DNA from 2 places in the Pseudomonas sp. PDM24 genome. Region 1 is predicted to be linked to the other one. Evidence: riboswitches for the same ligand, from Rfam matches in the RefSeq annotation. Region 1 holds a riboswitch; the other holds the start of a gene.
The links. Region 1 has a riboswitch for cobalamin ahead of cobW (cobalamin biosynthesis protein CobW). Riboswitches for the same ligand answer to the same signal wherever they lie in the genome.
Positions count from the first base shown of each region.

Region 1 (16,067 bases):
TCGGTCAGCAAGCCAATGTTCGGCGTGGCGAAACCTTGCTCGCGCAACTCGCCCCACATCGCGAACAGTTGGGACTGTTCAACGTCGGCCAGAATAATGTTCTGCTCGTGGGAAGTGCGCAGCTGACCGAAGCTGTAACGATCGGCCAGGTCGGCAACGGCGTCGAGCTGCTTGTCGGTGATGTCGCCCGGTGCAACACCGGTCGGCTTCAGGGACAGGGTCACGGCCACATAACCCGGCTTTTTGTGGGCCAGGGTATTGCGGGTGCGCCAGCGCGCGAAGCCCGGGTGTTCTTTATCGAGTTCGGCCAACGCCAAGGTCTGGTTGTCCAGCGCCTTGTACTCCGGATCAACGAAGTGTTTGGCCACGCGATGCACTTCGGCCTCGGTCAGCGTGGTCTGGCCACCGCGAAGGTGTTCCATTTCCGCGTCGACTTTCTGCGCGAACACTTCAGGCGTCAGGGCCTTGACCAGAATCTTGATCCGCGCCTTGTATTTGTTGTCGCGACGGCCGTAGCGGTTGTAAACCCGCAGGATGGCGTCGAGATAGCTCAGCAAGTCCTGCCACGGCAGGAACTCGTTGATGAACGCGCCCACCACCGGCGTACGGCCCAGGCCGCCACCGACCAGCACACGGAACCCCAGTTCGCCCGCGGCGTTGTGCACTGGTTCAAGGCCAATGTCATGGACTTCAATGGCCGCACGGTCGGACGTCGAACCGTTGATGGCGATTTTGAATTTACGCGGCAGGTAGGCGAATTCCGGGTGGAACGTGGTCCACTGGCGGACGATTTCGCACCATGGACGCGGGTCGATCAATTCGTCGGCCGCGACACCGGCGAACTGGTCGGTGGTGACGTTGCGCAGGCAGTTGCCGCTGGTCTGGATCGCATGCATCTGCACGGTCGCCAGTTCAGCCAGGATGTCCGGGATATCTTCCAGGGCCGGCCAGTTGAACTGCACGTTTTGCCGGGTGCTGATGTGGGCGTAGCCCTTGTCGTAGTCGCGGGCAATTTTGGCCATCATTCGCGTCTGGCGCGAAGTCAGTTGGCCATAAGGCACCGCCACCCGCAGCATCGGGGCAAAGCGCTGGATGTAAAGGCCATTTTGCAGGCGCAGGGGGCGGAATTCTTCTTCGCTCAGCTCGCCTGCCAGATAGCGTCGGGTCTGATCACGGAACTGCTTGACGCGGTCCTCGATGATCCGCTGATCGTACTCGTCGTATACGTACATATAAGTCCTGTTCTCAGGCTTGGGCCGGTTGGATACAGCTGCGTTTTCGCTAGCTTTCATCCGATACAGCCTCGGCAATTCTGCGCGCACGGCCGCGCACTCCCAACGGAGCCGACGCAAGATACCAGTTTGCAGTTATGCGCAAAAGTGATGTTTGAGTATATGCAAAGAACCAAAACGACTAATGAAACTCATGGGGGTAAAACCCACATTTGTGGTGCGGGCAATCATCGTCTTAACTGTGGTCGAGTCTTTATGCAATCACCGATAAAACCGACAAGAGGCGATGCAATGAGCAACCCAACCAAAGCAGGGAAAAGCGATAGCACGGTCGATGCCTGGGCGATTTTGTTCCTGATCATCCTGGTCGTGGGCACAGCGGTGTTCTGGGTCAGTCATCAATAAACGACCCCGTCCGGGCCCGGCGCCGACGATTGTCGGACAGAAGCCGGAATAAGCGCCGTTCCAAGGGAATTCGCTGGCTATAATGCGCAGCGGATTTTCGGGGCTCGGACGATTAATGTTGAAGTTCTTCTGTGGTGTAGTGCTGGCGCTTGGTACGGTCTTGGGACCGTGTGCCCAGGCCGCGTCCGTATTGTTCCTCAATCCCGGGACTACCCAAGAGGTGTTCTGGGTCAGTTACTCGCAGTTCATGCAGGCCGCAGCCAAGAACCTGGGCATGGATTTGCGCATCCAGTATTCCGAGCGAAACGCTGAAACCACACTCAAGCAAGCCCGCGAAGCCCTGCAAGGGCCGAATCGACCGGATTATCTGGTGTTCGTCAACGAACTGTATGTTGCGCCCGAAATCCTGCGCCTGGCTCAAGGCAGCGGTGTGAAGCTGTTTTTGGTCAACAACGGCCTGACCGCAGACCAGATGCGCTTGCTCGGCGCCCAGCCGCAGAAGTATCCCGACTGGTTGGGCAGCCTGGTGCCCAACAATGAGGAGGGCGGCTACTTGATGCTCAAGGAGCTGATTCGCCTGCATCGACCGGTCGCGCCCGGTCAGGTCATTGATCTCGTGGCCTTCTCCGGCCTGAAGATCACGCCAGCCGCGCAACAGCGTGAGAAGGGCATGATGCGGGCATTGGCCGAACACCCTGAAGTGCGGTTGCGCCAGTTGGTCTATGGCGGCTGGACCCGCGAGCGCGCCTATGAACAGGCCCGGTTATTGTTCAAGCGTTATCCGCAAACGTCGCTGGTCTGGTCGGCCAACGATGAAATGGCCTTTGGTGCCATGCAGGCCTACGCCGAAACGGGCGGCCAACCCGGCAAGGACGCGCTGTTCAGCGCCGTCAACAATTCACCGACTGCGTTACAGGCGCTGTTGGAAGGGCGGTTGAGTGTGCTGTTGGGCGGGCACTTCACTCTGGGTGGTTGGGCCTTGGTGCAACTGCATGACTACGAGCAGGGCGTGGACGTCAGCCAGTACGGCGGGCGCGACCGGCAGATTCCATTGTTGCAGCTGATCAATCACGCACAAGCCAAGCGGTTGCTGGCGTTGAGTGCGACTCAGGATTATGGCGTGGATTTCCAGAAGCTCTCCGCCAAGGGGCGACCGACGTCGTATCGCTACCCGTTCAGCTTGCAAGCCCTGATGCACTGAGCCGGTTCAGATACCCGCCAGGTACACCACCAGTTTGACGATGCCAAACAGCGTCAACGCGAACACTGCCGTGAACAGAATCCCCAAAATCACGAAATGACTCGGCTTACCGTGGGTGAAATCCCGGGCCCGGTTCTTCCCGCTCTGCACCCCGAACGCCGCCGCCAAGACGCTGTGCAGCATCTGCCAGAAGGTCGGTGGCTTGTTGTTGTCGACTGGATCGTCCATAAATCCCCCGTCACGCATGCATGTAAAGCAAGCATAGACAATCCACGCAGTCCTGTAGGAGCGAGGCTTGCCCGCGAAGAACGATAATGCGGTTCCCTGTGAGACCGCGTTATCGTTCTTCGCGGGCAAGCCTCGCTCCTACAGGGGATGGGGGGTTAGTTGTCGTAACCCAGGTTAGGCGCCAGCCAACGCTCGGTCACGCTCAGCTCCTGGCCTTTGCGCGAGGTGTAGCTCTGCACCTGATCCTTGTCGATCTTGCCCACGGCGAAATACTGCGCCTGCGGGTGAGCGAAGTACCAGCCGCTGACCGCTGCCGCCGGGAACATGGCGTAGTGCTCGGTGAGGAACACGCCGCTGCGGCCGGCTTTGAGTTCTTCCGCTTCCGGGTCCAGCAGTTTGAACAGCGTGGCTTTCTCGGTGTGATCCGGGCAGGCCGGGTAGCCTGGAGCAGGGCGGATGCCGGTGTATTGCTCTTTGATCAGCGCCTCGTTGTCCAGCGTCTCGTCCTTGGCGTAGCCCCAGTAATCTTTACGCACCTGTTGGTGCAGCCACTCGGCACAGGCCTCGGCCAGGCGGTCGGCCAGGGCCTTGACCATGATCGAGTTGTAGTCGTCGCCCGCATCCTGATAGGCCTTGGCCACTTCTTCGGCGCCGATCCCGGCGGTGGTGATGAAGCCCCCCACGTAGTCGGTCACGCCGCTGTCCTTGGGCGCAACGAAGTCGGCCAGGGAGAAGTTCGGTTTGCCGTCGGTCTTGATGATCTGCTGGCGCAAGTGGTGCAGCTTGGCCAATGGCTTGCCGTCATCGCCGTAGACTTCGATGTCATCGTCGCGCACCTGATTGGCCGGCCAGAAACCGAACACCGCACGGGCGCTGATGAGTTTTTCGTCGATCAGCTTGGCGAGCATTTCCTGGGCATCGGCGTACAGCGCGGTGGCGGCTTCACCGACCACTTCATCCTTGAGGATGCGCGGGAATTTACCGGCCAGGTCCCAGGAGATGAAGAACGGTGTCCAGTCGATGTACTCGGCCAGCACCTTCAGGTCGATGTTATCCAGCACCTTGGCGCCGGTGAACGTCGGTTTGACAGGTTCGTAGCTGCCCCAGTCGAACTGCGGCTTCTTGGCGATGGCCACCGGGTAGCTCAGGCGTTCGGTACGGGCGCTGCGATTGGCGGTGCGCTCGCGAACGTCGATGTATTCCAGGCGAGTCTTCTCGACGAAACCGGCCTTCAGCTCCTTGGACAGCAATTGCGTCGCCACGCCCACAGCGCGGGAGGCGTCGGTGACGTAGATCACCGCGTCGTTGCTGTACTTGGGCTCGATCTTCACCGCCGTGTGCGCCTTGGACGTGGTCGCGCCACCGATCATCAGCGGCAAATGGAAGTCCTGACGCTGCATCTCGCGGGCCACGTGAACCATCTCGTCCAGTGAAGGCGTGATCAAGCCGGACAGGCCGATGATGTCGCATTTCTGTTCTTTGGCGACTTGCAGGATCTTCTCCGCCGGCACCATCACGCCAAGGTCGACGATGTCGTAGCCGTTGCAGCCCAGCACCACGCCGACGATGTTCTTGCCGATGTCGTGTACGTCGCCCTTGACCGTGGCCATCAGGATCTTGCCCTTGGCTTCCGGCTTGTCACCTTTTTCCAGCTCGATGAACGGGATCAAGTGGGCCACGGCCTGCTTCATCACGCGGGCGGACTTCACTACCTGCGGCAGGAACATTTTACCGGCACCGAACAGGTCGCCGACGATGTTCATACCGGACATCAGCGGCCCTTCGATCACTTCGATCGGGCGTGCAAAGGACTGACGCGACTCTTCGGTGTCTTCGACGATGTGGGTGGTAATGCCTTTGACCAGTGCATGTTCCAGACGCTTGTTGACGTCCCAGTTGCGCCACTCTTCGGTCTCGGCTTCCTTGACGCTGCCGTCGCCCTTGTACTTGTCGGCGATGGCGAGGAGGGCGTCGGTGCCTTCCGAAGTGCGGTTGAGGATCACGTCTTCGACGGCGTCGCGCAGCTCGGCAGGGATCTGGTCGTAGATCTCCAGTTGGCCGGCGTTGACGATACCCATGGTCAGGCCATTACGGATCGCATACAGCAGGAACACCGAGTGAATTGCCTCGCGCACCGGGTTGTTGCCACGGAACGAGAACGACACGTTCGACACGCCGCCGGAAGTCAGGGCGTACGGCAGTTCGTCGCGGATGTAGGCGCAGGCGTTGATGAAGTCCACAGCGTAGTTGTTGTGTTCTTCGATACCAGTGGCCACGGCGAAGATGTTCGGGTCGAAGATGATGTCTTCCGGCGGGAAGCCGACTTCGTTGACCAGAATATCGTAGGAGCGTTTGCAGATTTCTTTCTTGCGCGCTTCGGTGTCGGCCTGGCCAGCTTCGTCGAAGGCCATCACCACCACCGCGGCGCCGTAGCGTTTGCACAGTTTGGCGTGATGAATGAACTGCTCGACGCCTTCTTTCATGCTGATCGAGTTGACGATGCCCTTGCCCTGGATGCACTTGAGGCCGGCTTCTATCACTTCCCACTTGGAGGAGTCGATCATGATCGGCACGCGGGAGATGTCCGGTTCACCGGCAATCAGATTGAGGAAGGTCACCATGGCCTTCTTCGAATCTAGCATCCCTTCGTCCATGTTGATGTCGATCACCTGGGCGCCGGCTTCGACCTGCTGCAGGGCGACTTCCAGGGCTTCGGTGTAGTTGTCTTCACGGATCAGACGGGCGAATTTGGCGGAACCGGTGATGTTGGTGCGCTCGCCGACGTTGACGAACAACGAGCTGCGATCAATGGTGAACGGTTCCAGGCCCGACAGGCGGCAAGCCTTGGGAATGTCCGGAATCTCGCGCGGCGCATAGCCGGCCACCGCTTTGGCGATGGCTTCGATGTGCCCCGGCGTGGTGCCGCAGCAGCCGCCGACGATGTTCAGGAAGCCGCTTTGGGCGAATTCTTCGATGACCTTGGCGGTTTGGGCCGGCAGCTCGTCGTACTCGCCGAATTCGTTTGGCAGGCCGGCGTTCGGGTGCGCGGAAACGTGGGTGTTGGCCTTGTTCGACAGTTCTTCCAGGTACGGGCGCAACTCGCTGGCCCCGAGGGCGCAGTTCAGGCCGACCGAAATCGGTTTGGCGTGGGCCACGGAGTTCCAGAACGCTTCGGTGGTCTGGCCCGACAGGGTGCGGCCGGAGGCATCGGTGATGGTGCCGGAGATCATGATCGGCAACTCGACGCCCAGTTCTTCGAACACGCCTTGCACGGCGAAGATCGCCGCTTTGGCGTTGAGGGTATCGAAGATGGTTTCGATCAGGATCAGGTCGGCGCCGCCTTCGATCAGGCCTTTGGTGGCTTCGGTGTAGTTCTCCACCAGCTCATCGAAGGTCACGTTGCGGTAGCCAGGGTTGTTCACGTCCGGCGACAGCGAGCAGGTGCGGCTGGTCGGGCCGAGTACGCCAGCGACGAAACGCGGCTTGTCCGGGTTCTCGAGAGTTTTCGCATCGGCAATCTTGCGGGCCAGGCGAGCGCCTTCTACGTTCAATTCGTAGGCGAGTTCTTCCATGCCGTAATCGGCCATGGAAATCCGGGTGGCGTTGAAGGTGTTGGTTTCCAGTATGTCGGCGCCGGCGTCCAGATAGGCCTTCTCGATGCCGCCAATCACGTCAGGACGTGTCAGCACCAACAAGTCGTTGTTGCCTTTGACATCGCTCGGCCAGTCGGCGAAGCGTTTGCCACGGTAATCCTGCTCCTCGAGCTTGTAGCTCTGGATCATCGTACCCATGCCGCCATCGAGAATCAGGATGCGCTCTTTGAGGGCGTGCTTGAGAGCTTGAAGGCGAACGCTGCGATCGGACATTTGGACTACTCGGTAAGGCCATGACGAAGGGCCGGAATGATAACAAACCTGTGCGCTTTTGGAGCATGTACGGGTTTTGCATGAATATCGTTCATGTTGGTGCGCAGGCCAGACCGGTAGAATCGCGGCGTTTTCTCATGATCAGGACCAGGGATATGTCGTATCGCGTCGTCACCAGCCTATTGATGCTGTTTTTAAGCGGGGGCGCCGCTGCGCAAGGTCCGGACATTTCCTACGCCCGGGACATCCAACCGATCTTCACTGAAAAGTGCGTGGCCTGCCATGCCTGCTACGACTCCGCCTGTCAGCTCAATCTGGGCAGTGGTGAAGGGGCGGCCCGAGGTGCAACCAAGGCGCCCGTTTATGATGGCGAACGCAGACAGGCCGCAGCGCCGACCCGGCTGTTTTATGACGCCTTTGGCAAACGCGCCTGGCAGCAAAAAGGCTTTTATTCTGTGCTCGACGCCCAAGGCAGCCAGGCGGCGCTGATGGCGCGCATGCTCGAACTGGGCCACAAAACGCCGTTGCAACCCAACGCCAAATTGCCGGAAGACATCGTCCTTGGCCTGAATAGGGAAAATATGTGCGCCATGCCGGCGGAGTTCGACGGCTACGCCAGCTCCCACCCGAAAGAAGGCATGCCGTTGGCGGTCACCGGCCTGACCGATCAGCAATACCAGACGTTGCAACGTTGGCTGGCCTCCGGCGCGCCAATCGATGAACAGGGCCTGGTGCCCAGCGCCAAGGAAGCCTTGCAGGTGGTGCAGTGGGAAAACCTGCTCAACGCGCCGGGTGCCCGGGAGAGTCTGGTCGGGCGCTGGCTGTTCGAGCACTGGTTTTTGGCGCACCTCTATTTCAAGGACGGCGAGCCGGGGCATTTCTTTCAGTGGGTACGTTCGCGCACACCGACGGGACAGCCCATTGACTTGATCAACACTCGCCGCCCGAATGACGATCCGGGCACTCAGGTCTACTACCGTTTGTGGCCGGTGCAAGGCGTGATCGTGCACAAGACCCACATCACCTATCCGCTCAGCGCGGCGAAGATGGCGCGGATCAAAAGCCTGTTCTACAGCGGCAACTGGCAGGTCAACGCGCTGCCAGGTTATGGGCCGGAGCGACGGGCCAATCCGTTCACGACCTTTGAGGCTATCCCGGCTCAGGCGCGTTACCAGTTCATGCTCGATAACGCCGAATACTTTGTGCGCACCTTTATTCGTGGCCCGGTCTGCCGCGGCCAGATCGCCACCGACGTGATTCGCGACAACTTCTGGGCGTTGTTCCAGGCCCCGGAGCATGACCTCTATATCACCGACCCGAATTATCGCGGCCAGGCCACGCCGTTGCTGGCGATGCCAGGGCAGAACGATGATGTTGGCAGTGTCCTGAGCCTATGGCGCGACTACCGTGACAAACGCAACGAATACGAAGCCTTGCGCCGGGACAGCTACGCCGACCTGCCGGCACCGAGCTGGTCGACCCTGTGGGCCGGCAATGACAACGCTTTGCTGAGTATTTTCCGGCATTTCGACAGCGCCTCGGTGAACAAAGGCCTGATCGGTGACGTCCCGCAAACCATTTGGCTGTTCGATTTCCCGTTGCTGGAACGCACGTATTACCAGTTGGCAGTCAACTTCGATGTGTTCGGCAATGTATCCCATCAGGCCCAGACCCGGTTGTACTTCGACCTGATTCGCAACGGTGCCGAGCAGAACTTCTTGCGCTTGATGCCAGCCGACTCGCGGGACGGCTACCTCGACGATTGGTACCAGAACGGCGGCAAGCTCAAGATGTGGCTGGATTACGAGTACATCGACAATGACAAACCCACGGCACTGACGCTGGACGAAAAGGACCCGAAACGCGATTTCGCCCTGCAATTGCTGGCCCGGTACGGCGAACTCAACGCCAACCCCGACCCGATCAACCGCTGCGACGGTGCCTACTGCTCGCGGCCGAACATCGATCTGGCCTTGCAGAACGCCGAACAGGCCTTGAGCCGCCTGACTTCACGTCCGTCTGCGGGGCTGAAGGTCATCGATCAATTGCCAGAAGCCACGATGCTGCGCATCGAGACTCAAAGCGGCAAGCGCGGGGTCTATAGCCTGCTGCGCAACCGGGCCCACAGCAACGTGGCGTTCCTGCTGGGTGAGTCGCGGCGCTATCAGCCGGGGCTCGATACGTTGACGATTTATCCGGGTGTACTCAGCAGCTACCCGAACTTCATGTTCAACATTCCGGCCGGCCAAGTGCCCGCTTTCGTTGATGCGATGGAAACCGCGAAGGACGCTGCCAGTTTCGAGAAAATCGTCGAACGCTGGGGCATTCGCCGCAGTCATCCGCAGTTCTGGCAATATTTCCATGATCTGAGCCGCTACATCCACGACACCGACCCGGTGGAAGAGGGCGTGCTGGACATGAACCGCTATGAGAATCTTTGATTGAAGGCCTGAACACGCACCCCCGAACCCTGGCTGAACCCCTGTAGGAGCGAAGCTTGCTCGCGAAAGCGGTCTGACATTCAGCATAGATGTCGACTGTTGGACCGCTTTCGCGAGCAAGCTTCGCTCCTACAGGGGGCGACGGTGATCGGATGTTCATCGACAGGCACACTTTCCCGACAAAAATACTAGGACTTTGTCCGGCGCGATGATTGGCGTAAACTGCGTCCAAGCCTGCGAGGAGTTTCCATGACCGCTATTACCATTACCGACGCCGCCCACGATTATCTGGCTGATCTGCTCTCCAAGCAGAACACCCCGGGTATCGGCATCCGCGTCTTTATCACCCAGCCTGGCACCCAGTACGCCGAAACCTGCATTGCCTACTGCAAGCCGGGCGAAGAAAAACCCGAAGACACCGCGCTGGGGCTTAAAAGCTTCACCGCGTACATCGATCACTTCAGCGAAGCCTTCCTGGACGATGCAGTCGTCGACTACGCCACCGACCGCATGGGCGGCCAATTGACCATCAAGGCGCCAAACGCCAAGGTACCGATGGTCAACGCCGACAGCCCGGTCAACGAGCGCATCAACTACTACCTGCAAACCGAAATCAACCCGGGGCTGGCCAGCCACGGCGGTCAGGTCAGCCTGATCGATGTGGTCGAAGACGGCATCGCCGTGCTGAAATTCGGCGGCGGTTGCCAGGGCTGCGGCCAGGCAGACGTCACCTTGAAGGAAGGCATCGAGCGCACCTTGCTTGAGCGTATTCCTGAGCTCAAGGGCGTTCGTGACGTGACCGACCATACGCAGAAAGAAAACGCCTACTACTAAGTAAGGTGTTCGCTGCAAACATAAAAAACGGCGCCCCGTGAGCGCCGTTTTTTATGGGTGAAATTCACTGACGCCTTCGCGAGCAAGCCCGCTCCCACATTAGATCTTCACTGGACACAGTATTTGTGTTCGAAGCAGATCCACTGTGGGAGCGGGCTTGCTCGCGAATAGGGCCTATGGGCGATACAAATGCGCATGCCCCGCGCGATACAACGATGATTCACTGAAGTGATCGCTGCCCAACACCCGGCCCACCAGAATCAGCGCCGTCCGGCGAAATCCCTTGGCTTGAACCTTCCCGGCAATATCCGCCAGCGTCCCCACCACCCAGTCCTGATCCGGCCAGGTTGCCCGATGAATCACCGCGATCGGGCAATCGGCGCCGTAGTGCGGCAGCAATTCAGCAAGGATTTTCTCCAGATGATTAACCCCCAAGTGGATCGCCATGGTCGCCCCATGCTGCGCCAGACTGCCCAGTTCTTCACCGGCCGGCATGGCGGTCTTGTCGGCGTAGCGGGTCAGAATCACGCTTTGTGACACGTCCGGCAGGGTCAGTTCAGCACCCAAAAGCGCCGCGCAGGCGGCGGTGGCTGTGACGCCGGGAATGATTTCGAAAGGGATGTCGAGTTCACGCAAGTAGCGAATCTGCTCGCCAATCGCCCCGTACAGGCTCGGATCGCCGGAGTGCACCCGGGCTACGTCTTGGCCGTTGGCATGGGCGGTCTTGATCAGCTCGATGATCTGTTCCAGGTGCAATTCGGCGCTGTTGACCACCTGTTCGGCGCGGTGGCCGTCCAGTACAGCGGCGGGGACCAGGGAGCCTGCATAGATGATGACCGGGCAGCTACGAATCAGCCGCTGGCCTTTGACGGTGATCAGTTCCGGGTCGCCGGGGCCTGCGCCAATGAAGTAGACGGTCATCGTCGTGTCCTGTCAGAAAAAGGGTATGGGCACGCTTCAGATGAAGATTGCTCATGATCGAAGGCGAGGATTATCGGAGATTTTACGCGGCACTGGCCAATGCGAGGGTAGCCTGGGCGTATTTTTGTCGTGGAATCAGCAACTTTGCCGGTGCCTGAGCCAATTGTTCGGCCAGTGCCAGCGCGGCACTTTCCGCTACGCCGTAACAGCCGGTGCGTTCGAACGCGATGTCCGAGTGGTGGCTGAGTTGCGGTTCATAACCGGCCAATTGTTCGCTGCTGAAATACATCAACGGCAATGCCAGTTGTTCGGCCAGTTCGATCAGGGCGGGTTCTTCGCGCTTCAGGTCGATGCTGGCCAAGGCCTTGATCTCACGAAGCTCGATTTGATGGGCCTGTAATGCCTGATCAAGCAGCGCCCGCAGCGTGCTGACGGGGCAGCCGCGCTGGCAGCCCAGGCCGACCACCAGGGTCGGCGCTGCGCTTACGTCAGTCATGCGCAGTATTGGCCATCGCTTTTGCGGCGGAACAACCAGGCGCTGATCAGGCCCAGGGCCAGCCAGAACGCCATGTTGGTCAGCTGCGAAGCGATTTTGAACTGCGCTTCCAGGGCTTGCGGCGCGAGCATCGAATGGACTTCCGGTTGCGGCGCGCCAATCACATGAGGCACGGCCAGGATTGCCACACCAAGGATCTTCATCAGCCAGTGGCGGCTGAATGCGATCAGCGCGATGCCGACTGCTGTGGATGCGGCGGTGCCAATCCACCAGATCTGCCGTTGCGCCAGATCCGCCGCGGCAGTACCCGGCAGTTCAGGTGGCAGGCCGAGGGTGGGCGCCAGCACGAACGTCGCATAACCGGCCAGACCCCAGAGCAAGCCCTGAGAGGTACGGCGTGGAGCGCGCAAGGTGTAGAGGCCCGCGAGCATCAGGGCGAAACCGACCGCCACCACCAGATTGCCGCCGGTGGTCGACAGCACGCGCTGCCAGCCGTCTTCCGGCTCCCAGGCTTCGGCATCGTGGGTGTGAGCGGTGACAGCTCCCGCGGCGTGCTCGTGGATTTCAACCGCGGCAGGCTCGGATTTTTCGTAGGTCTCGGCCTGCAGAATCAGCGGAGCCACCCAGAAGCTTTGCAGCAGGGTCAGCAGCAGGGCGGCCAGCAGCCCGGTGAAACCTGCGGTTTGCGCAATACGCTTGATCATGTCAGCAGGTCTCAATGGCACGGGAATGCGGCGCTGTGACGGGTATCGTGCGCGGCGTTGTGTACCGCTTCGATGTGCGAGAAACCGGCGAAATACACAAGGCTGGCGCCAAGAATCGACGCACAACAAGCGGCGGTCAGGCGTTGGCTCAGGGTAGTGGTGGTGCTGATCGTGCTCTTTTTATCGGTGTTGCTGGCGGTGCTGCTGATGATCGACATGGCGCTTCCCTCTGGTCTGTCAGCGGGTGAATAGAGCGCATGAAAACCTCCGTACGCCGTGGCACGCAGAGATTTCGAACAGCGCCCGCCCACCGCGGGTTTGTTATTCAGTGAACGTAAAAGTCACTTTGTGTTGCGGGCCGGTCTCCGGGCTCGCGAGGGGCAGGGCTTGTGCCCAAACCTGCAAGCATCACCTTCCCATGCCGTATGACGGGCACAGTGGATTTGACGCTTCACTCGCTTACCGTTGCGGGGGCAGCACCGGACTGACATGGCTTTAGAGTAAAGCACATGATTCACCGGTTTCCCGTTTCACCCTGTGAAGGGCACCCGTAACAAGGCGTGTAGGAGAGCATGGGCGGGGGTTGGGCGTCAATTGGCATGGGTTCTCACTTGGATACCGAGTCGCTCCTTTCGCGAGCAAGCCCGCTCCCACAGGGGAACGCATTTCAAATGTGGGAGCGGGCTTGCTCGCGAAGGCGTCGGCTCAGGCGCCACAGAACTCAGGTGGACATTGACCCGCCCCCACACGATGCGTAGCCTTGCGCTTTCGAGGTTCTTCGGCGTCTGCCGAAGCTAAGAAGGGAACGCGGTCGATGCCGCGGCTGCCCCCGCAACTGTGAACGGTGATGTTCGCTGCCACGCCACTGCAAACCCTGATCTATCAGGTTCGCGGGAAGGCGCAGCAAACGCCAGTCGAACGATTGGCACACCGTCAGCCAGGAGACCTGCCTCGATACAGATTCTCACTACAACCGGGCGGGGTGATCCGGTGGCGGAACTCTTGCGCGCGTGCATCCGCCGCTGCGATTGTCGTCCCGTATGCCCGCCACCTTGCCAAAGGGCATCCGATGAAAACACTGGCCAAACTCCCCGTCACCATCGTTACCGGCTTCCTCGGCTCGGGCAAAACCACCTTGCTGCGCCACATGCTCGACAACGCCCAGGGCCGTCGCATCGCGGTGATCGTCAACGAGTTCGGCGAGCTGGGCATCGACGGTGAAATCCTCAAACAGTGCTCGATCGGCTGCACCGAAGAAGAAGCCAACGGACGCGTTTACGAACTGGCCAACGGCTGCCTATGCTGCACGGTTCAGGAAGAATTCTTCCCGGTGATGCGCGAACTGGTGGCCCGTCGTGGCGACCTCGACCACATCCTGATCGAAACGTCGGGCCTGGCCCTGCCGAAGCCTTTGGTTCAAGCCTTCCAGTGGCCAGAAATCCGCAGCGCCTGCACGGTTGACGCGGTGATCACCGTGGTCGACAGCCCGGCCGTCGCTGCTGGTACCTTCGCTGCGTTCCCGGACCAGGTCGATGCCCAGCGCAAACTCGACCCGAACCTGGACCACGAATCGCCGCTGCACGAGCTGTTCGCCGACCAACTGGCCAGCGCCGATCTGGTGATCCTCAACAAGGCCGACCTGATCAGCGCCGCAGACCTGGCCCGCGTGCGCCTGGAAGTCGCCGAAGAACTGCCGCCAGCGGTGAAAGTGATCGAGGCCAGCAGCGGTCGTCTGCCACTGGACGTGCTGATCGGCCTCGGTGCCGGCTCCGAAGAACACATCGACAGCCGCCACAGCCATCACGATCATCACCATGAAGGCGAAGACGATCACGATCATGACCATGACGCGTTCGATTCCATCTCCATCGAGCTGCCACAAGCCGACGAAAGCCTGCTGATGGACGCGCTGACGCAACTGGTGGTCCAGCACGGCATCCTGCGGGTCAAAGGTTTCGCGGCGGTACCGAACAAGCCGATGCGCCTGTTGATCCAGGGTGTGGGCACGCGTTTCGACAAGCACTTCGACCGTCAGTGGGGCGCTGAAGAAGCGCGCACCACCCGTCTGGTGTTGATCGGTCAGGCGCTGGATGCTGCGGCGCTCGAAGCGCAATTGCGCGCTGCGCTCAGCGTTTAAACCATGCACCTGCTCAGGACCCAGCCCGGCGGTTTCGTGTCGGATGACAACATTGCCGACCTTGGACAAACCCCCGCCGAGCTGGTGATTCTGTGCAGCGGCGATTCCAGCCTGGCGTTGCTTGCCGAAGCGGCGCAGCAGTTGCCCGACGATTACCCGAGCGTACGCCTGGCCAACCCGATGCAGGTGCAGAATCACGCCTCGGTCGATCTCTACGTCGACGAAGTGCTGCGCCACGCCAAGGTGATTCTGATCTCGCTGCACGGCGGCATCGCCTATTGGCGTTACGGCATTGAGCGGCTGGTGGAATTGTCCGAGCGCGGTGTGCAGCTGATTCTGGTGCCGGGGGACGATCGCCCGGACCCGGAACTCAGTGACCTGAGCACCGTAACCGCGCAAGACCGCGACCGGCTCTGGCACTTCCTGCGTCAGGGCGGCATGGCCAACGCGCTCGACCTGTTTCGCTGCCTCGCCAGTCGTTGGCTGGATCGCGACTACTCATGGTCCGAGCCGCAAACCCTGCCACGCACGGCGATCTACCACCCGCACAAAAGCCCCGCTGAGTTGAGTGATTGGCAAGCCGACTGGCAAGCTGATCAGCCGGTGGCGGCGGTGCTGTTTTACCGCTCGCATTTGCAGGCGGCGAACACCGGTTTCATCGATATTTTCTGCCAGCGTTTGCAGGCGGCGGGGTTGAACCCGTTGCCGATTGCGCTGGCCAGTTTGAAAGAGCCCGGCTGCCTGACGATGGTCGAGGACTTGCTGGATGAAGTCGAAGCGGGGGTGATTCTCAACACCACCGGTTTCGCCCAGTCCAGCCCCGAAGCGCCGCATCTGCGACCGTTTCGCCGCAACATTCCAGTGATTCAAGCGATCTGCGCCCAGGACAATGAACCCGGTTGGCGCGCCAGCGAACAAGGCCTCGGTCCCCGCGACCTGGCGATGCACATCGCGCTGCCGGAGCTGGACGGGCGGATCATCAGCCGGCCGATCAGTTTCAAGGACCTGGCCTGGCGCAGTGAGCGCAGTCAGTCAGACGTGGTCTGCTACCGGCCGCAACCTGAGCGCATGGATTTTGTCGCCGAACTGGCGCGGCGCTGGATCGATCTGGCGCGGGTGCCCAACGGCGAAAAACGCATCGCCCTGATCCTCGCCAACTACCCGACTCGCGATGGGCGCATCGGCAATGGCGTTGGCCTTGATACTCCGGCTGCGGCATTGAACATCCTCCGCGCGCTGCGCGCCGAAGGTTATCCGCTGCCGGCCGAGTTGCCGGACAGCGGCACCGCGCTGATCCAGCAATTGCTCGGCGGCGTCAGCAACGACCTCGACACCCTCGATCAGCGTCCCTGTCATCAAAGCCTCGCGCTGGACGACTACAACCTGATGTTCAACGCGCTGCCCGAGGCCAATCGTCAGGCGGTGCTGGAGCGTTGGGGCTCGGCCGAAAACGATCCGATGTTCCGTGGCGGACGAATGATGATTGCCGGTCTGCGCTTCGGCCTGACCTTTGTTGGCATTCAGCCGGCCCGGGGGTATCAGGTCGATCCAAGTGCTGTCTATCACGACCCGGACCTGGTGCCTCCTCACGGTTATCTGGCG
Region 1 covers NZ_JAHUWR010000003.1:87,015-103,081, reverse strand. The annotation lists gene KW837_RS12150 (nitrite/sulfite reductase) at 1-1,232, opposite strand, end outside; gene KW837_RS12145 (ABC transporter substrate-binding protein) at 1,753-2,838, shown strand; gene KW837_RS12140 (DUF2970 domain-containing protein) at 2,845-3,066, opposite strand; gene metH (methionine synthase) at 3,222-6,932, opposite strand; gene KW837_RS12130 (fatty acid cis/trans isomerase) at 7,088-9,373, shown strand; gene nfuA (Fe-S biogenesis protein NfuA) at 9,623-10,207, shown strand; gene cobM (precorrin-4 C(11)-methyltransferase) at 10,382-11,128, opposite strand; gene KW837_RS12115 (cobalamin biosynthesis protein) at 11,211-11,624, opposite strand; gene KW837_RS12110 (CbtA family protein) at 11,621-12,328, opposite strand; gene KW837_RS12105 (CbtB domain-containing protein) at 12,340-12,546, opposite strand; cobalamin riboswitch at 12,667-12,895, opposite strand; cobalamin riboswitch at 13,083-13,297, shown strand; gene cobW (cobalamin biosynthesis protein CobW) at 13,398-14,465, shown strand; gene cobN (cobaltochelatase subunit CobN) at 14,469-16,067, shown strand, end outside.

Region 2 (16,067 bases), on a different contig from region 1:
ACGGCGGTGTCGACGAATCCGAGGTGTAAGGTTTTTTGATCGCTCGTAGCGGGCAGTCTGGTTGCGTGCCAGGTTTGCCCGTCTCCCTCGTGTGGCTGTCACATGCGCCGCCAAAGAAACGGTCATAAAACCAGTGTGTTATCGCAAACCTTTGATTTTGCTTGTGGTCTGTCGCATTGTGCGGTCAGCCTCACGGGTATAAACTTCGCAAACTTTACACAGAGGCCACTAACGGTTCCTTTGGAACTGTTCAGTCAGCATGAAACCGATTCAGCTGCCCCTAGGTGTGCGTCTGCGTGATGACGCTACCTTTATCAATTACTACCCAGGCGCCAATGCCGCTGCACTCGGCTATGTCGAGCGGCTCTGCGAAGCCGACGCTGGCTGGACGGAAAGCCTGATTTACCTCTGGGGCAAGGACGGGGTAGGGCGCACGCATTTGTTGCAGGCGGCGTGTCTGCGCTTCGAACAACTGGGGGAACCGGCGGTGTACCTGCCGTTGGCCGAGTTGCTGGACCGCGGCATTGAAATCCTCGATAACCTCGAACAATACGAACTGGTCTGCCTGGACGATCTGCAGGCAGTCGCCGGCAAGGCGGATTGGGAAGAGGCGCTGTTCCATCTGTTCAATCGTCTGCGTGACAGCGGCCGGCGTCTGCTGATCGCCGCCTCGACGTCCCCGCGTGAACTGCCGGTGAAGCTGGCAGACCTCAAGTCGCGGCTGACACTGGCACTCATCTTCCAGATGCGCCCACTCTCTGACGAAGACAAATTGCGTGCCTTGCAGTTGCGCGCATCCCGTCGCGGCCTGCACCTGACCGATGAAGTCGGGCATTTTATCTTGACCCGCGGTACCCGCAGCATGAGCGCGCTTTTCGAGCTGCTTGAACGCCTCGATCAGGCCTCCCTTCAAGCCCAGCGCAAGCTGACAATCCCGTTCCTGAAAGAAACCCTTGGTTGGTAAAAAAACCTGATCAAACTCAGGTTTTACACGGGTTTCGGCATATTCCAGGCGTCAACAAACCCGCTTTCCTGCAAGAGGGCAGGCTGCGCAAAGGTTCAAAATGGGCTTAAGCGCTTAGATGTAAACGAGAAACCGAAAAGTCACATACAGATCGATTGAATTTGCAAATGAGGTCGATAGCGGGCATAGTCGCGGCTTCTTTAGAAACTATCAGCCACGGTCGTGCCCATGCTAAATCGCTTCGCACCCCTCGTGCCTCTCGCACTCGTCACCCTGTTGTTCGGTTGCGCTGCCCACTCTCCAGTGTCCCAGCAAGCGCCAAAACAGCAGGTTTCAAATTCAGTTACCGCGCAGTCTTCTTCCGTTCTTTTCCAGGAAGAGCTAGTCACCGATAAAGAACTGGCAGACTTCGCCGGCGGCAAGTCGTACCAGCTTCCGGTTCTCGCCGACAGCATCCTCGAACGTGGCATGTCCCTGATCGGTACCCGTTACCGTTTCGGCGGCACCTCCGAGGCCGGCTTCGACTGCAGCGGCTTCATCGGTTATCTGTTTCGTGAAGAAGCCGGCATGAACCTGCCGCGCTCCACCCGCGAAATGATCAACGTTGACGCTCCTCTGGTTGCCCGCAGCGCCCTCAAACCGGGTGACTTGCTGTTCTTCGCCACCAATGGTCGTCGCGGTCGTGTCAGTCACGCCGGGATCTACCTGGGTGACAACCAGTTCATCCACTCCAGCAGCCGCAAAAGCGGTGGTGTCCGGATTGATAGTCTGGGCGACAGCTACTGGAGCAAAACCTTCATCGAAGCCAAGCGCGCACTCGCGATGGCGCCGACTGCGGCCCCGGCTATCGTCACGGCTCGCAAGTAAGCGGACAGTTTATAGGGCGAACTTAAAGTCTTACTTGAAGTTTGCCGCGTAGCCGCTAGAATCCTGATCTATTATTGATGGCAAACCGCCTGCGTTCTGCGCAGGCGGTTTTCTTTTCTGCCTTTTCGGTGGAAAAAGCCGCAGCCAGATCAGGATGTTCTGTTTATGACGATGTCGGCCCGCCTCACATTCATATTCTTCGCAGCGCTGCTCAGCGCCTGCGCCAGCCGCACACCGCCACCTGCGCCGGTGGTTCGCGCTCCCATTGTTTTCGGTCCTTCCCAAGCCTTTTCCCCTGCGGCAGAAGACGTGCTGTTTCGCGCGCTGGGCCTGGTGGGAACACCTTATCGCTGGGGCGGCAACACGCCGGATTCCGGATTCGATTGCAGTGGTCTGATCGGTTACGTTTATCGCGATGTCGCCGGCATTTCCTTACCGCGCTCCACCCGCGAAATGATCGGCATGCAAGCCCCCAGTGTCGGCAAGGAAGGCCTGCAAACTGGCGACCTGATTTTCTTCGCCACCAATGGCGGCTCCCAGGTCAGCCATGCCGGTATCTACGTCGGCGAAGGCCGCTTCGTCCACGCGCCAGCCACGGGCGGCACGGTCAAGCTGGACAGCCTGTCCAAGGCTTACTGGCAGAAAGCCTACCTGAGCGCCAAGCGCGTCTTGCAACCTGAGCATTTGGCACATAATCCGTAGTTGTCATTAGCGCTCGCTTGAGGGATGACTCGCGCTGGGCGATAGGTTGGCGCTGTGCAATAAGCTGTAGGAGCGAGGCTTGCCCGCGAAAGCGGTGTGTCAGTCGATATCAATGTTGACTGTACTGCCGCCTTCGCGGGCAAGCCTCGCTCCTACGGTCAGAGCTGATTACTTGGCCGCGGACACGCGCCACACCTTGTTCCCCACATCATCCGCCACCAGCAAGCCGCCTTGCTGATCGATCACAACACCCACCGGCCGGCCCATGGCTTTTTCGTCGTCAGTGAGGAAGCCGGTGAGCACATCCACCGGCTGCCCGGTCGGTTTGCCGGCGGTGAACGGCACGAAAATCACTTTATAGCCGCTGTGAGGTTTGCGGTTCCACGAGCCGTGTTGGCCGATGAAGGCGCCTTGGGTGAACGGCGCGGGCAACTTGCTGCCTTCGGCGAACGTCAGGCCCAGTGACGCGGTATGCGGCCCCACCGCGTAGTCCGGTGCAATCGCCTTGGCCACCAGATCGGGGTTTTGCGGCTCGACGCGAATGTCGACGTGCTGGCCGTAATAGCTGTAGGGCCAGCCATAGAACCCGCCATCCTTCACGGATGTGATGTAGTCCGGCACCAGGTCGCTGCCGATTTCGTCACGCTCGTTGACGGCTGTCCACAGTGCGCCGCTCTGCGGTTCCCAGGCCAGGCCGTTTGGATTGCGAATCCCCGAGGCGAAGATTCGATGATTGCCGGTGGCGCGATCCACTTCCCAGATTGCCGCGCGACCTTCCTCCTGATCCATGCCGTTTTCGCCGACGTTGCTATTCGAGCCCACGGTGACGTACAGCTTGCTGCCATCCTTGCTGGCGATGACGTTTTTGGTCCAGTGATGATTCAGCGTGCCGCCCGGCAGGTCGACCACCTTGATGGGCTGCGACTTGATCGCCGTCTCACCGTTTTCATAGTGGAAACGCAGCAGGCGATCAGTGTCGGCGACGTACAGGTCATTGCCGACCAGGGTCATGCCGAAGGGCGAGTTGAGGTTTTCCAGGAATACTGTGCGGGTTTCGGCAGCGCCATCGTGGTCCTTGTCCCGCAGCAGGGTGATGCGGTTCGGGCTGGGGACGCCGGCACCGGCACGGCCCATGACTTTGCCCATGACCCAGCCGCGAATGCCTTGGCCATCATCGGGTTTAGGCGGTGCGTTGGTTTCGGCCACCAGCACATCGCCGTTGGGCAACACATAGAGCCAGCGCGGATGATCGAGGCCTTCGGCAAACGCCGCCACTTGAGTCCCGGTGGCGGCGACAGGTTTCTTGCCTTCAGGCCAGCCGATCGCCGGGGCGATGTTCACCGTCGGGATCAGGGTTTTATTCGGTTCTGGCAGCTTGGGCGAGGGGCCTGTGCCATCCGAGACTTGCAGGCTGGAGGTTTCACCACAGGCGGCGAGCCCTCCGGCGAGCGCGATGATGAAAACGAGCTGGGGTTTGCGCATTACTGATCTTCCCTATGAATGCATTGACGTAATCATAGAGAAGCGTAGACGGTCGATGGTTCAACCGGTCAGCCGCGGGCTTCCTTGAGCAGAACAGCGATGCCTGGATGGTAGTTGCCGGCTTCATTGCGCAACTTGCGGTAGGCGTAAGGGAAATACCAGGCCACGGCGCAGGTGTGTTCCTTTTGCAGGTCGTCGACCATGTCCTGGAGTTCTTCCGGGGTGGCGCTGTGTTGGGCTTTTTGTGGTGCGACAAACAGACAGCCGAGTTTCAGATCGCTGGCGTAGCTGATTCGCTTCGCGTCACTGGTGATGTCCGCCAGTGCCTGCGTCAGGTTCAGGCTATTGACCCGTGGCCAGCGCTGGGTGGCCTGGAGATACGCGCGCTCTTCGCTGCTGGCGATAAACAGATCGGCGCGGGCGTTGCGTTCGCCTTCTTCGATCTGTTTGCGGGTCGACGTCTGTGCCAGCGTGACCATTTCTGCCATCCAGGCCGCGGCGCAGAGCAGACCGAGGTTGGCGTTTTCGTCGTACCAGTAAGGTGTATCGTTATCGCCGCGCACGGCGTTGTAGCGGTCGATACAGTCAAACCAGCGTTCCAGCACCGGGCGCAGGAATTCCAGCTTCGGATTGCTGATGATCATGCCTTGCATGTGGCTCACCCTTGTTATTGTGTTGTCAGGTTGTGGCTCTTTGATATCACTGCTGACAGTGTGGCACAAGATTGGCGTCAGTTAATTGATCGACGGCAGTTATTCGCTCAGCGGCGCCCCGGCTTTAATTGACGCTCCACCCCCAACCCTCTAACCTTCGCGGCTTGTTTCAGGTGCTCTGTGACCTTGGTCGACAGAGTGAAACAGGGAAGCCGGTGAATGAATTTCTTCCAGCGAAGAATGATCACGATCCCGGCGCTGCCCCCGCAACGGTAAATGAGTAAAAGCTGCGCGAGGGCCTGTCATCAGGCCCTAGCCACTGTGTCGACTGTCGACATGGGAAGGCGCGCAGTCAGGCGCAAGCCGCTCATGAGCCCGGAGACCGGCCTGATTCATCCAACGGCATCACGGTGGGCGATGCCAGGCTTCTTGCCGTCTATTCTTGTGCCTGCCCGCCGTTATCCAGCCTCAACGGAGAGCTCCCCCATGACTGATACTCCCGATCGTGACGAACGCCATCTGGCGCGCATGCTGCGAAAAAAAGCGGTGATCGACGAACGCATCGCCAACTCGCCGAATGAATGCGGTTTGCTGCTGGTGCTTTCCGGTAACGGCAAAGGCAAAAGCAGTTCGGCGTTCGGCATGCTTGCGCGGTCCATGGGCCACGGCATGCAGTGCGGCGTGGTGCAGTTCATCAAGGGGCGCACCAGCACTGGCGAGGAGCTATTTTTTCGGCGCTTCCCGGAACAGGTGCGTTTTCATGTAATGGGCGAGGGCTTTACCTGGGAAACCCAGGACCGTCAGCGCGACATCGCCGCCGCCGAAGCCGCCTGGGCAGTGTCCCGCGAATTGCTGCGTGATCCGGCCATCGGTCTGGTGGTGCTCGATGAGTTGAACATCGCCCTCAAGCACGGCTACCTCGATCTCGATCAGGTGCTCAGCGACTTGCAGGCGCGACCGCCGATGCAGCACGTGGTGGTCACCGGTCGCGGCGTCAAGCCTGAGATGATCGAGCTGGCCGACACTGTCACTGAAATGGGCATGATCAAGCACGCCTTCCAGGCCGGAATCAAAGCGCAAAAAGGCGTCGAGTTGTGAACTGCACTTTATGAATAGCCATCGTCAATGCCCGGCGGTACTGATCGCCGCACCGGCCTCCGGTCAGGGCAAGACCACCGTCACCGCCGCGCTCGCCCGTTTGCATCGCAATCAGGGGCGCAAGGTTCGTGTGTTCAAATGCGGCCCGGACTTTCTCGACCCGATGATTCTCGAGCGCGCCAGCGGTGCACCGGTTTATCAACTCGACATGTGGATGGTCGGCGAGCAAGAAAGTCGGCGTCTATTGTGGGAGGCCGCTGGCGAAGCCGATCTGATCCTCATCGAAGGCGTCATGGGGCTATTCGACGGTACGCCGTCCAGCGCCGATCTGGCGCGGCACTTCGGTGTGCCGGTGCTCGGCGTGATCGACGGCACCGCCATGGCACAGACCTTTGGCGCGCTGGCCCTGGGCCTTGCGCGTTATCAGCCGGACTTGCCGTTTGCCGGTGTGCTGGCCAATCGGGTCGGCACCGTGCGCCATGCGCAGTTGCTCGAAGGCAGCCTGACTGAAGGCTTGCGCTGGTATGGCGCGCTGTCCCGGGAGACCGGGATCGAATTGCCGAGTCGGCATCTCGGCCTGGTTCAGGCCAGCGAACTGAATGATCTCGACCTGCGTCTCGATGCGGCCGCCGACTCATTAGCCAGCAGTTGCGACGTGGCGCTGCCGCCAGCCGTGGAATTCGCCGCGCCTGAAATGATCGCAGCCGAACCGTTGCTGGCCGGTGTTCGGATTGCCGTGGCCCGGGACGAAGCTTTCGCGTTTACCTACGGCGCGAGCCTGGATCTGCTGCGGGCCATGGGCGCCGAATTGACTTTCTTTTCGCCGATCCGCGACAGCGAATTACCTGAGGCAGACAGCCTCTATCTGCCGGGCGGTTACCCTGAATTGCACCATGTAGCGTTGTCGCAAAACACGCCGATGCTGACCGCGATCCGCGCTCACCACGCGGCGGGCAAACCGTTGCTGGCCGAGTGTGGCGGCATGCTGTATCTGCTGGATTCCTTGACCGATGTCGAGGGCACTCGCGCTGAACTGGTTGGCTTGCTGGCCGGTGATGCGGTGATGCAGAAGCGTCTTGCCGCGCTGGCCTTGCAGGAGGTCGAATTGCCGGAAGGTTTGCTGCGTGGGCACACCTATCACCACTCGCTGACCAGCACCGGGCTTGAGCCGATTGCTCGAGGTTTGAGCCCCAATGGCGGACGAGGGGCGGAGGCGGTTTATCGTGAGGGGCGGATGACGGCCTCTTATGTACATTTTTATTTTCCGTCCAATCCATCGGCGATTGCAGCGCTGTTTGTGCCTGACCTTGAGGACGCCTTCGCGAGCAAGCCCGCTCCCACAGGGGAATGCAATTCAAATGTGGGAGCGGGCTTGCTCGCGAAGAGGCCATGACCGACAACACATTTTCCGAAGCCGAACGCACAGCCGTTTACCGAGCCATCGCCGAGCGCCGCGACATGCGGCACTTCAGCGGCGGCACGGTCGAACCCGAGTTACTGAGGCGTCTGCTCGAAGCCGCGCACCAAGCGCCGAGTGTCGGCCTGATGCAGCCCTGGCGTTTCATCCGCATCAGCGACCGGGCACTGCGCGGCAAGATTCAACAGCTGGTGGAAGAAGAACGCATCCGCACCGCCGAAGCCCTCGGCGAACGCTCCGACGAATTCATGAAGCTCAAGGTCGAAGGCATCAACGACTGCGCCGAGGTGCTGGTCGCCGCGCTGATGGACGATCGTGAGCGGCATATCTTCGGCCGTCGTACATTGCCGGAAATGGACATGGCATCGCTGTCCTGCGCCATCCAGAACCTTTGGCTCGCATCCCGCGCCGAAGGCCTTGGCATGGGCTGGGTGTCATTGTTCGAGCCACAAGCGCTGGCGGATTTGCTGGGTTTACCGGTCGGGGCCAAGCCTTTGGCTGTTCTTTGCCTGGGGCCGGTCAAGGAATTCTACCCGGCGCCGATGCTGGTACTTGAAGGCTGGGCGCAGGCGCGTCCACTCAGCGAATTGCTGTATGAAAATTATTGGGGAGTGAGTCAATGAGTGTGGCGTTGTTGAGTGTCGCCGCGGTCGCGCTGGATGCGCTGCTGGGTGAGCCCAAACGCTGGCATCCGCTGGTGGCGTTCGGTCGTTTTGCCGATCGCATCGAGCAACGTTTCAACTCCGGTGGCCGCGGCTGGCGCAGTCACGGCGTTACGGCCTGGGTGATGGCGGTCGTGCCGCTGACCTTGTTGGCCACCGCACTTTCCTGGGCGCCTTACGTTGGCTGGATTGTCGAGATTCTCTTGCTCTATTGTGCCCTCGGCATGCGCAGTCTCGGCGAGCACGTCGAGCCGGTGGCCAAGGCCCTGCGCAGCGATGATCTGATCGAGGCGCGCAAACGTGTTGGTTATCTGGTCAGCCGTCAGACCAGCGAACTGGATGAAACCGAAGTCGCCCGCGCCGCCACCGAATCGGTGCTGGAGAACGGCAGCGATGCGGTATTCGCCGCGCTGTTCTGGTTTGCCGTGGCGGGCGCGCCCGGCGTGGTGCTTTATCGCCTGAGCAATACCCTCGACGCGATGTGGGGTTATCGCAACGAACGCTTCGAACGTTTCGGTTGGGCTGCGGCGAAGATCGATGATGTTCTGAACTACATTCCTGCACGTCTGGTGGCATTGACCTACGCGCTGCTGGGTAAAACCCGACTGGCATTGAAGTGCTGGCGTACCCAGGGCCCGACCTGGGACAGCCCGAATGCCGGGCCGGTGATGGCGGCCGGTGCTGGCGCGCTGGGTGTCGAGTTGGGTGGGGCGGCGATTTATCACGGTGAACTGCATCAGCGTCCGCAGTTGGGCGAAGGCGTGCCGGCGGATGCCGATTCCATCAACCGTGGCTGGCAATTGGTCCAGCGCGGGGTATGGTTATGGCTGCTGATTCTCTGCGTGGGGGCTGAATTCTATGCTTGAACACGGTGGCCGCTTGCGCAAGGCGGCGCTTGAATACGGCATTGCCGAAGCCGATTGGCTCGACCTGTCCAGTGGCCTGGCGCCTTGGCCATTCCCGGTTCCGGACATCCCGCTGCGGGCCTGGGCGCGGTTGCCGGAAAACGATGACGGTCTGGAGCAGGCTGCCTGCGACTATTACGGTGCGGCTCAGGTGTTGCCGGTGGCCGGCTCGCAAATGGCGATCCAGTTGCTGCCGCGGTTGCGCCGGGCCGGCAAGGTCGGCGTGCTGTCGCCGTGTTACGCCGAACACGCCCAAGCCTGGCGTCGCAACGGGTACATCGTGCGTGAAGTGCTGGAGTCGGAAGTCGATTTCTTTCTCGACAGCCTCGACGTGCTGGTGGTGGTCAACCCGAACAATCCCACGGGGTTGAGCCTGACTCCGGCTCGCCTGCTGGATTGGCATGCGCGGCTGGCCCAGCGCGGAGGCTGGCTGGTGGTGGACGAGGCGTTCATGGACAACACCCCGCATTTGAGTCTGGCGCCGTTCGCCAATCAGATCGGCTTGATCGTGCTGCGCTCCTTCGGCAAGTTCTTCGGCCTGGCCGGTGTGCGACTGGGGTTTGTGCTGGCCGAGCGCAAGTTGCTCAAGCTGCTGGCCGAACAGGTCGGACCCTGGGCGGTCAGTGGGCCGACCCGAGTGTTGGGTCAGGCGTGCCTGACGGATACGGACGGGCACACCCGACAGCGCATTCGTACCGACGAGGCCGGCGAGCGTTTGGCGTTGCTGCTTGAACAGCACGGTTTCAAACCTCAGGGCGGCTGCGCATTGTTCCAATGGCTGATCATCGAGTGCGCCGAAGCACTGCACGAATTCATGGCCCGGCGCGGCATTCTGCTGCGGTTGTTCACCCACAACAGCAGCCTGCGGTTTGGCTTGCCCGCCGATGAAGCGGATTGGCTGCGTCTTGAGCAAGCGCTTGAAGCCTACGTTAAGGAAGCGCAATGACTACGTTGATGGTGCAGGGCGCGACTTTGATGGTGCAGGGCACTACATCGGACGCCGGTAAAAGCACACTGGTGACGGCGCTATGCCGCTGGGTTACGCGCCAGGGTGTCAGCGTCGTGCCGTTCAAGCCGCAGAACATGGCTCTCAACAGCGCGGTGACCGCTGACGGTGGCGAGATTGGTCGCGCTCAAGCGGTGCAGGCCCAGGCCGCCAACCTTGAACCGCACACCGACATGAACCCGGTGCTGCTCAAACCCAATAGTGATACCGGTGCTCAAGTGATCATTCATGGCCGTGCAGTCACGACGATGAACGCGGTCGCCTATCACGACTACAAAGCCATCGCCATGCAAGCGGTACTGGCCTCCCATGAGCGGTTGAGTGCGGCGTATCCGGTGGTGATGGTCGAAGGGGCGGGTTCGCCGGCAGAGATCAACCTGCGGGCCGGCGACATCGCCAACATGGGTTTTGCCGAGGCGGTGGACTGCCCGGTGGTGCTGATCGCCGACATCAATCGCGGTGGAGTTTTCGCGCATTTGGTCGGTACGCTGGAGCTGCTGTCCCCCAGCGAACAGGCAAGGGTCAAAGGCTTCATCATCAACCGGTTTCGCGGCGACATCGCCTTGCTGCAACCAGGCCTCGATTGGCTGGAGGCGCGCACTGGCAAACCGGTGATTGGCGTTTTGCCTTATGTGATGGACCTGCATCTTGAGGCCGAGGATGGTCTCGATCAGCGGCAGACCGACAAGGCCGATCAGGTACTCAACGTGGTGGTGCCGGTACTGCCGCGCATCAGCAACCACACCGATTTCGATCCGTTGCGCCTGCATCCGCAAGTGGACCTGCAATTCATCGGCCTCGGTCAGGCGATTCCGCCGGCCGACCTGATCATTCTTCCTGGCTCGAAAAGCGTGCGCAGTGACCTCGCATACTTGCGAGCCAACGGTTGGGACACGGCGATCTCGCGGCACTTGCGCTACGGCGGAAAAGTGCTGGGGATCTGCGGCGGTCTGCAAATGCTCGGCGAGCACGTGCACGACCCGCTGGGCCTTGAAGGCGCGCCGGGTTCCAGTGCTGGCTTGGGCCTGCTGGCGTTCGAAACGCAGCTCGAAGAAGAGAAGCAGTTGCGCAATGTGCGTGGGCGCCTGGCGCTGGAAGATGCGCAGGTTAGTGGCTATGAAATTCATGCCGGCGTGACCACCGGCCCAGCACTGGAAAATGCTGCGGTGCAGCTCGACGATGGTCGCTGCGATGGCGCGCAAAGTGTCGATGGGCAGCTTTTCGGTACGTATCTGCATGGGCTGTTCGAGTCACCGGCGGCGTGCAGTGCGCTGTTGCGCTGGGCCGGGTTGCAGGATGTGCAGGAGGTCGATTACCACGCTTTGCGTGAGCGCGATATCGAACGGTTGGCGGATCTGGTGGAGAAGCATCTGGATACTTCGCTGTTGCGTGAACTCTGTGGGATTTGAGGTGGTGCTGAGGGCCTCTTCGCGGGCAAGCCTCGCTCCTACGGTATGGAGGTGTTTGCAGAATTCGTGAACGCCCCAACCCCTGTAGGAGCGAGGCTTGCCCGCGAAGAGGCCTGCCCCGACACCGCACATTTTAAGGAATGACCATGTTGCAACTGATCCTCGGCGGCGCCCGCTCCGGCAAAAGCCGTCTGGCTGAAAAACTGGCGACAGACAGTCAGCTCCAAGTCACTTATATAGCCACCTACATCGCCACCAGCCAATCTCAAGACGGTGAAATGAACGAACGGGTGGCCCATCACCGCGCCCGTCGTCCGGCCGAATGGGCATTGATCGAAGAACCGCTGGAGCTCGCCCGTGTGCTGCGCGAAAACGCCAGTGCCGATCGTTGCTTGCTGGTGGATTGCCTGACGCTGTGGCTGACCAATCTGCTGATGCTCGACGATGCCGAGCGCTTGTCGGCCGAACGCGAAGCCCTGCTGGACTGCCTGGCGTCATTGCCGGGTGAAATCATTTTTGTCAGCAACGAGACCGGCATGGGTGTCGTGCCGTTGGGCGAATTGACTCGCCGCTATGTCGATGAAGCCGGTTGGCTGCATCAAGCCTTGGCCGAGCGCTGTCAGCGAGTCGTCCTGACCGTTGCCGGCCTGCCCCTGACTTTGAAAGGAACTGCGTTATGACTCACGCCTGGTGGCTGAACCCGTGTAAGCCAATCGACGCGCAAGCGGTCGAACAGGCGCTGGTACGTCAACAGCAACTGACCAAACCTGCCGGCTCACTCGGCCGGCTCGAATCGGTGGCGGTGCAACTGGCCGGGTTGCAGGGGCAGGTCAAGCCGACACTCGATCAGCTGTGGATTGCGATTTTTGCCGGTGACCATGGTGTGGTTGCCGAAGGGGTGTCGGCGTTTCCGCAGGAAGTCACCGGGCAGATGCTGCTCAACTTTGTCAGCGGCGGCGCGGCGATCAGCGTGTTGGCGCGGCAGTTGGGGGCTTCCTTGGAAGTGGTGGATCTCGGCACCGTCACGCCGTCGTTGAATCTGCCGGGTGTGCGTCACCTCAACATTGGCCCGGGCACGGCGAATTTCGTCCAGGGACCGGCGATGACTCAGGCTCAGGGTGAACTCGCCTTGCAGGCCGGCCGCGACAGTGTGCAGCGCGCCATCGCAGCCGGCGCGCAGTTGTTCATCGGTGGCGAAATGGGCATCGGCAACACCACCGCGGCCAGCGCGTTGGCCTGTGCGTTGCTCGATTGCCCGGTGGTGCATCTGGCTGGCCCGGGTACCGGATTGAACGCAGCGGGTGTCAGCCATAAAGCCCAGGTCATTGAACGTGCCTTGGCGTTGCATGGCGCTCAGCGTAGCAATGCGCTGCAAACTTTGTTCAACCTCGGCGGTTTCGAAATCGCTGCGCTGGTCGGCGCGTACCTGGCCTGTGCTCAGGAAGGTATCGCGGTGTTGGTCGACGGGTTTATTTGCAGTGTCGCTGCGTTGGTGGCGGTGCGTTTGAATCCGGCCTGCCGTGAGTGGTTACTGTTCGGTCATCGCGGCGCCGAGCCAGGCCATCGCCATGTGCTCGAAACCCTGAACGCCGAACCGTTGCTGGACCTTGGCCTGCGACTGGGCGAGGGCAGTGGTGCGGCATTGGCCGTGCCATTGTTGCGTCTGGCGTGTGACCTGCACGGGCAGATGGCGACGTTCGCCGAAGCCGCAGTGGCGGATCGCCCGGCATGACCTTGCGCCTGGACCTGTTGCGCCATGGCGAAACCGAACTCGGCGGCGGTTTACGCGGCAGCCTCGACGATGCGCTGACCGGCAAGGGCTGGGAGCAAATGCGCGCCGCGGTGATCGAGCAGGGGCCCTGGGATCGATTGGTCAGTTCGCCGTTGCAGCGTTGCGCGCTTTTTGCTGAAGAGCTTGGGGCGCAACTGGGGTTGCCGGTGCAACTGGATAAGGACCTGCAAGAATTGCACTTCGGCGCCTGGGAAGGGCAGAGCGCCGCGGCACTGATGGAAACCAGCGCCGAGGCGTTGGGCTTGTTCTGGGCGGATCCTTATTCGTTCACGCCGCCAGACGGTGAGCCGGTGGCGGACTTTTCTGCGCGAGTGTTGGCGGCCATCGAACGGCTGCGCGCGGCCTATGAGGGTGAGCGGATCTTGCTGATCAGCCATGGCGGCGTCATGCGTTTGTTGCTGGCCCAAGCGCGCGGATTGCCGCGTGAGCAGTTGCTCAACGTTGAAGTCGGCCACGGCGCGTTGTTTTCGTTGTCGGTCGAACCCGGCGTCTTGTTAAGGGAAGCGATCTGACCATGTTGCCGTTCTGGATCGCCCTGCAATTTTTGAGCAGCCTGCCAATTCGTTTGCCGGGTATGCCGACGCCCGAGGAACTGGGCCGGTCGCTGCTGTTTTATCCGCTGGTCGGTTTGCTGTTCGGCGCCATTCTGTGGGGGCTGAACTGGCTATTGCTGGGCGCGCCATTATTGCTTCACGCCGTATTGCTGCTGAGTGTTTGGGTCGTGCTCAGCGGCGCGTTGCACCTGGATGGCCTGGCCGATAGCGCCGATGCGTGGCTCGGGGGTTACGGCGACCGTGAACGCACCTTGACCATCATGAAAGACCCGCGCAGCGGGCCGATCGCCGTGGTGACGCTGGTCTTGGTATTGCTGCTCAAGTTTGCCGCGTTGCTGGCGTTGATCGAGCAACAGCACAGCGTGGCCCTGATCATCGTTCCACTGCTTGGCCGCAGCGCGTTACTGGGCTTATTCCTCTCCACACCTTACGTGCGTCCCGGTGGGCTGGGGCAGGCGCTGGCCGACCATCTGCCGCGTTTGGCCGGCAAACAGGTGTTGGTGATCAGTGCGGTGGCCTGTGTGCTGATGGCTGGCCTCAGCGCCGTATGGGCGCTTGCACTGGCGGCAGCGGTGTTTGTCTGGTTGCGGCAAGTGATGGTGCGACGATTGGGCGGGACGACGGGCGATACGGCGGGGGCGTTGCTGGAATTGCTGGAGGTGGCGATGCTGGTGGGGCTTGCATTGCTCTGAACCCCTGTAGGAGCGAGGCTTGCCCGCGAAGGCGGAGTGCCAGTCGATATCAATGTTGACTGTGCCGCCGCCTTCGCGGGCAAGCCTCGCTCCTACGGTAATATGTGTCGAAAGATTTGCTTTCATTTAACCGCGGGTATATACACGCACTATGCTTCCTTCTCAATGTTTGTGCACTAACCTGCGTCGCGCCGCTCGTGGCGTCAGCAGGCATTACGACGGCGCCCTCGACGGCTTCGGGATTAACGTTGCCCAGTATTCTCTGCTGTGCAATCTGCAGCGTCTGGATCAGCCAAGCATCTCGTCCCTGGCCGAAGCCATGGGCCTGGATCGCAGCACTCTCGGGCGTAATCTGCGGGTGCTGGAGGGCGAAGGTCTGGTGACGCTGGTTGAAGGCGAGGACATGCGCAATCGCATCGTCCTGCTCACCGAGACAGGCCGCGAACGCCTGGCGGCGGCGTTGCCAGCCTGGGAAGCGGCGCAGCAGCGGTTGATCGATCGCCTAGGTGCCGAGAAGCGTGAAATTTTGCTGAAGTTGCTGGATGAACTGGCTTGAGGCCAGTTTGTTCGATCTTAAGCGGGTATATACCCGCTACCGGAGAACAAGAATGACATCAATGTGGCGTACATGCGGTTGGGTGCTGTTGGGGAGTGCGCTGATTCTGGCGTTGTCATTGGGTGTGCGACACGGCTTCGGGCTGTTTTTGGCGCCCATGAGTGCCGAGTTCGGCTGGGGTCGCGAAGTGTTTGCCTTCGCCATTGCTTTGCAGAACCTGATCTGGGGCCTGGCCCAGCCATTCACCGGCGCACTGGCCGACCGCTTTGGCGCTGCGAAGGTGGTGTTGATCGGTGGTGTTCTGTACGCCTTGGGTCTGGTGTTCATGGGGCTGTCCGATTCGGCGGTGACCTTGTCCTTGAGCGCGGGGCTGTTGATCGGTATCGGCCTGTCAGGCACCTCGTTTTCGGTGATCCTCGGCGTGGTCGGCCGTGCCGTGCCACCGGAAAAACGCAGCATGGGCATGGGTATCGCCAGCGCCGCCGGTTCTTTCGGTCAATTCGCCATGTTGCCCGGCACGCTCGGGTTGATCGGCTGGCTTGGCTGGTCTGCGGCATTGCTGGTGTTGGGTCTGGTGGTGGCGCTGATCGTGCCGCTGGTGAGCATGCTCAAAGACAAACCGCTGCCGGTGCTCGGGCACGAGCAAACCCTCTCTGAAGCGTTACGCGAAGCCTGTTCCCATTCAGGATTCTGGCTGTTGGCGTTCGGTTTTTTTGTCTGCGGTTTTCAGGTGGTGTTCATCGGTGTGCACTTGCCGGCTTATCTGGTGGACCAGCACTTGCCGGCCTCCGTTGGCACCACGGTGCTGGCTCTGATCGGGCTGTTCAATATCTTCGGTACCTATACCGCGGGCTGGCTTGGCGGGCGGATGTCCAAGCCGCGCTTGCTCACCGGTTTGTATCTGTTGCGGGCGGTGGTGATTGTGCTGTTCCTCTGGGCGCCGGTCACTCAGGTCACGGCTTATCTGTTCGGCATGGCCATGGGGTTTCTCTGGTTGTCGACGGTGCCCTTGACCAATGGCACGGTGGCGACCTTGTTCGGTGTACGAAATTTGTCCATGCTCGGTGGGATCGTTTTCCTCTTCCATCAGCTCGGCTCGTTCCTCGGCGGCTGGTTGGGTGGGGTGGTGTATGACCGAACCGGGAGTTATGACTTGATCTGGCAGGTGGCGATTCTCTTGAGTCTGGTGGCCGCAGCTCTGAACTGGCCGGTGCGCGAGCAGCCGGTGGCGCGTCTGCAAACCCGGATGAGTGCCGCATGAACAGTCTCTGGCCGCAGATGGCTGCTATCGGCGTCGGCATATTGTTA
Region 2 covers NZ_JAHUWR010000001.1:237,654-253,720, forward strand. The annotation lists gene KW837_RS01115 (AI-2E family transporter) at 1-29, shown strand, start outside; gene hda (DnaA regulatory inactivator Hda) at 260-964, shown strand; gene KW837_RS01125 (C40 family peptidase) at 1,193-1,831, shown strand; gene KW837_RS01130 (C40 family peptidase) at 1,997-2,533, shown strand; gene KW837_RS01135 (sorbosone dehydrogenase family protein) at 2,702-4,015, opposite strand; gene KW837_RS01140 (hypothetical protein) at 4,084-4,668, opposite strand; cobalamin riboswitch at 4,823-5,074, shown strand; gene cobO (cob(I)yrinic acid a,c-diamide adenosyltransferase) at 5,155-5,766, shown strand; gene KW837_RS01150 (cobyrinate a,c-diamide synthase) at 5,777-7,159, shown strand; gene bluB (5,6-dimethylbenzimidazole synthase) at 7,156-7,806, shown strand; gene cbiB (adenosylcobinamide-phosphate synthase CbiB) at 7,803-8,711, shown strand; gene cobD (threonine-phosphate decarboxylase CobD) at 8,704-9,696, shown strand; gene KW837_RS01170 (cobyric acid synthase) at 9,705-11,165, shown strand; gene cobU (bifunctional adenosylcobinamide kinase/adenosylcobinamide-phosphate guanylyltransferase) at 11,312-11,845, shown strand; gene cobT (nicotinate-nucleotide--dimethylbenzimidazole phosphoribosyltransferase) at 11,842-12,897, shown strand; gene cobC (alpha-ribazole phosphatase family protein) at 12,894-13,469, shown strand; gene KW837_RS01190 (adenosylcobinamide-GDP ribazoletransferase) at 13,472-14,203, shown strand; gene KW837_RS01195 (MarR family winged helix-turn-helix transcriptional regulator) at 14,355-14,759, shown strand; gene KW837_RS01200 (MFS transporter) at 14,812-16,020, shown strand; gene KW837_RS28640 (hypothetical protein) at 16,017-16,067, shown strand, end outside.
Region 2: another riboswitch for cobalamin. It lies ahead of cobO (cob(I)yrinic acid a,c-diamide adenosyltransferase); the one in region 1 lies ahead of cobW (cobalamin biosynthesis protein CobW).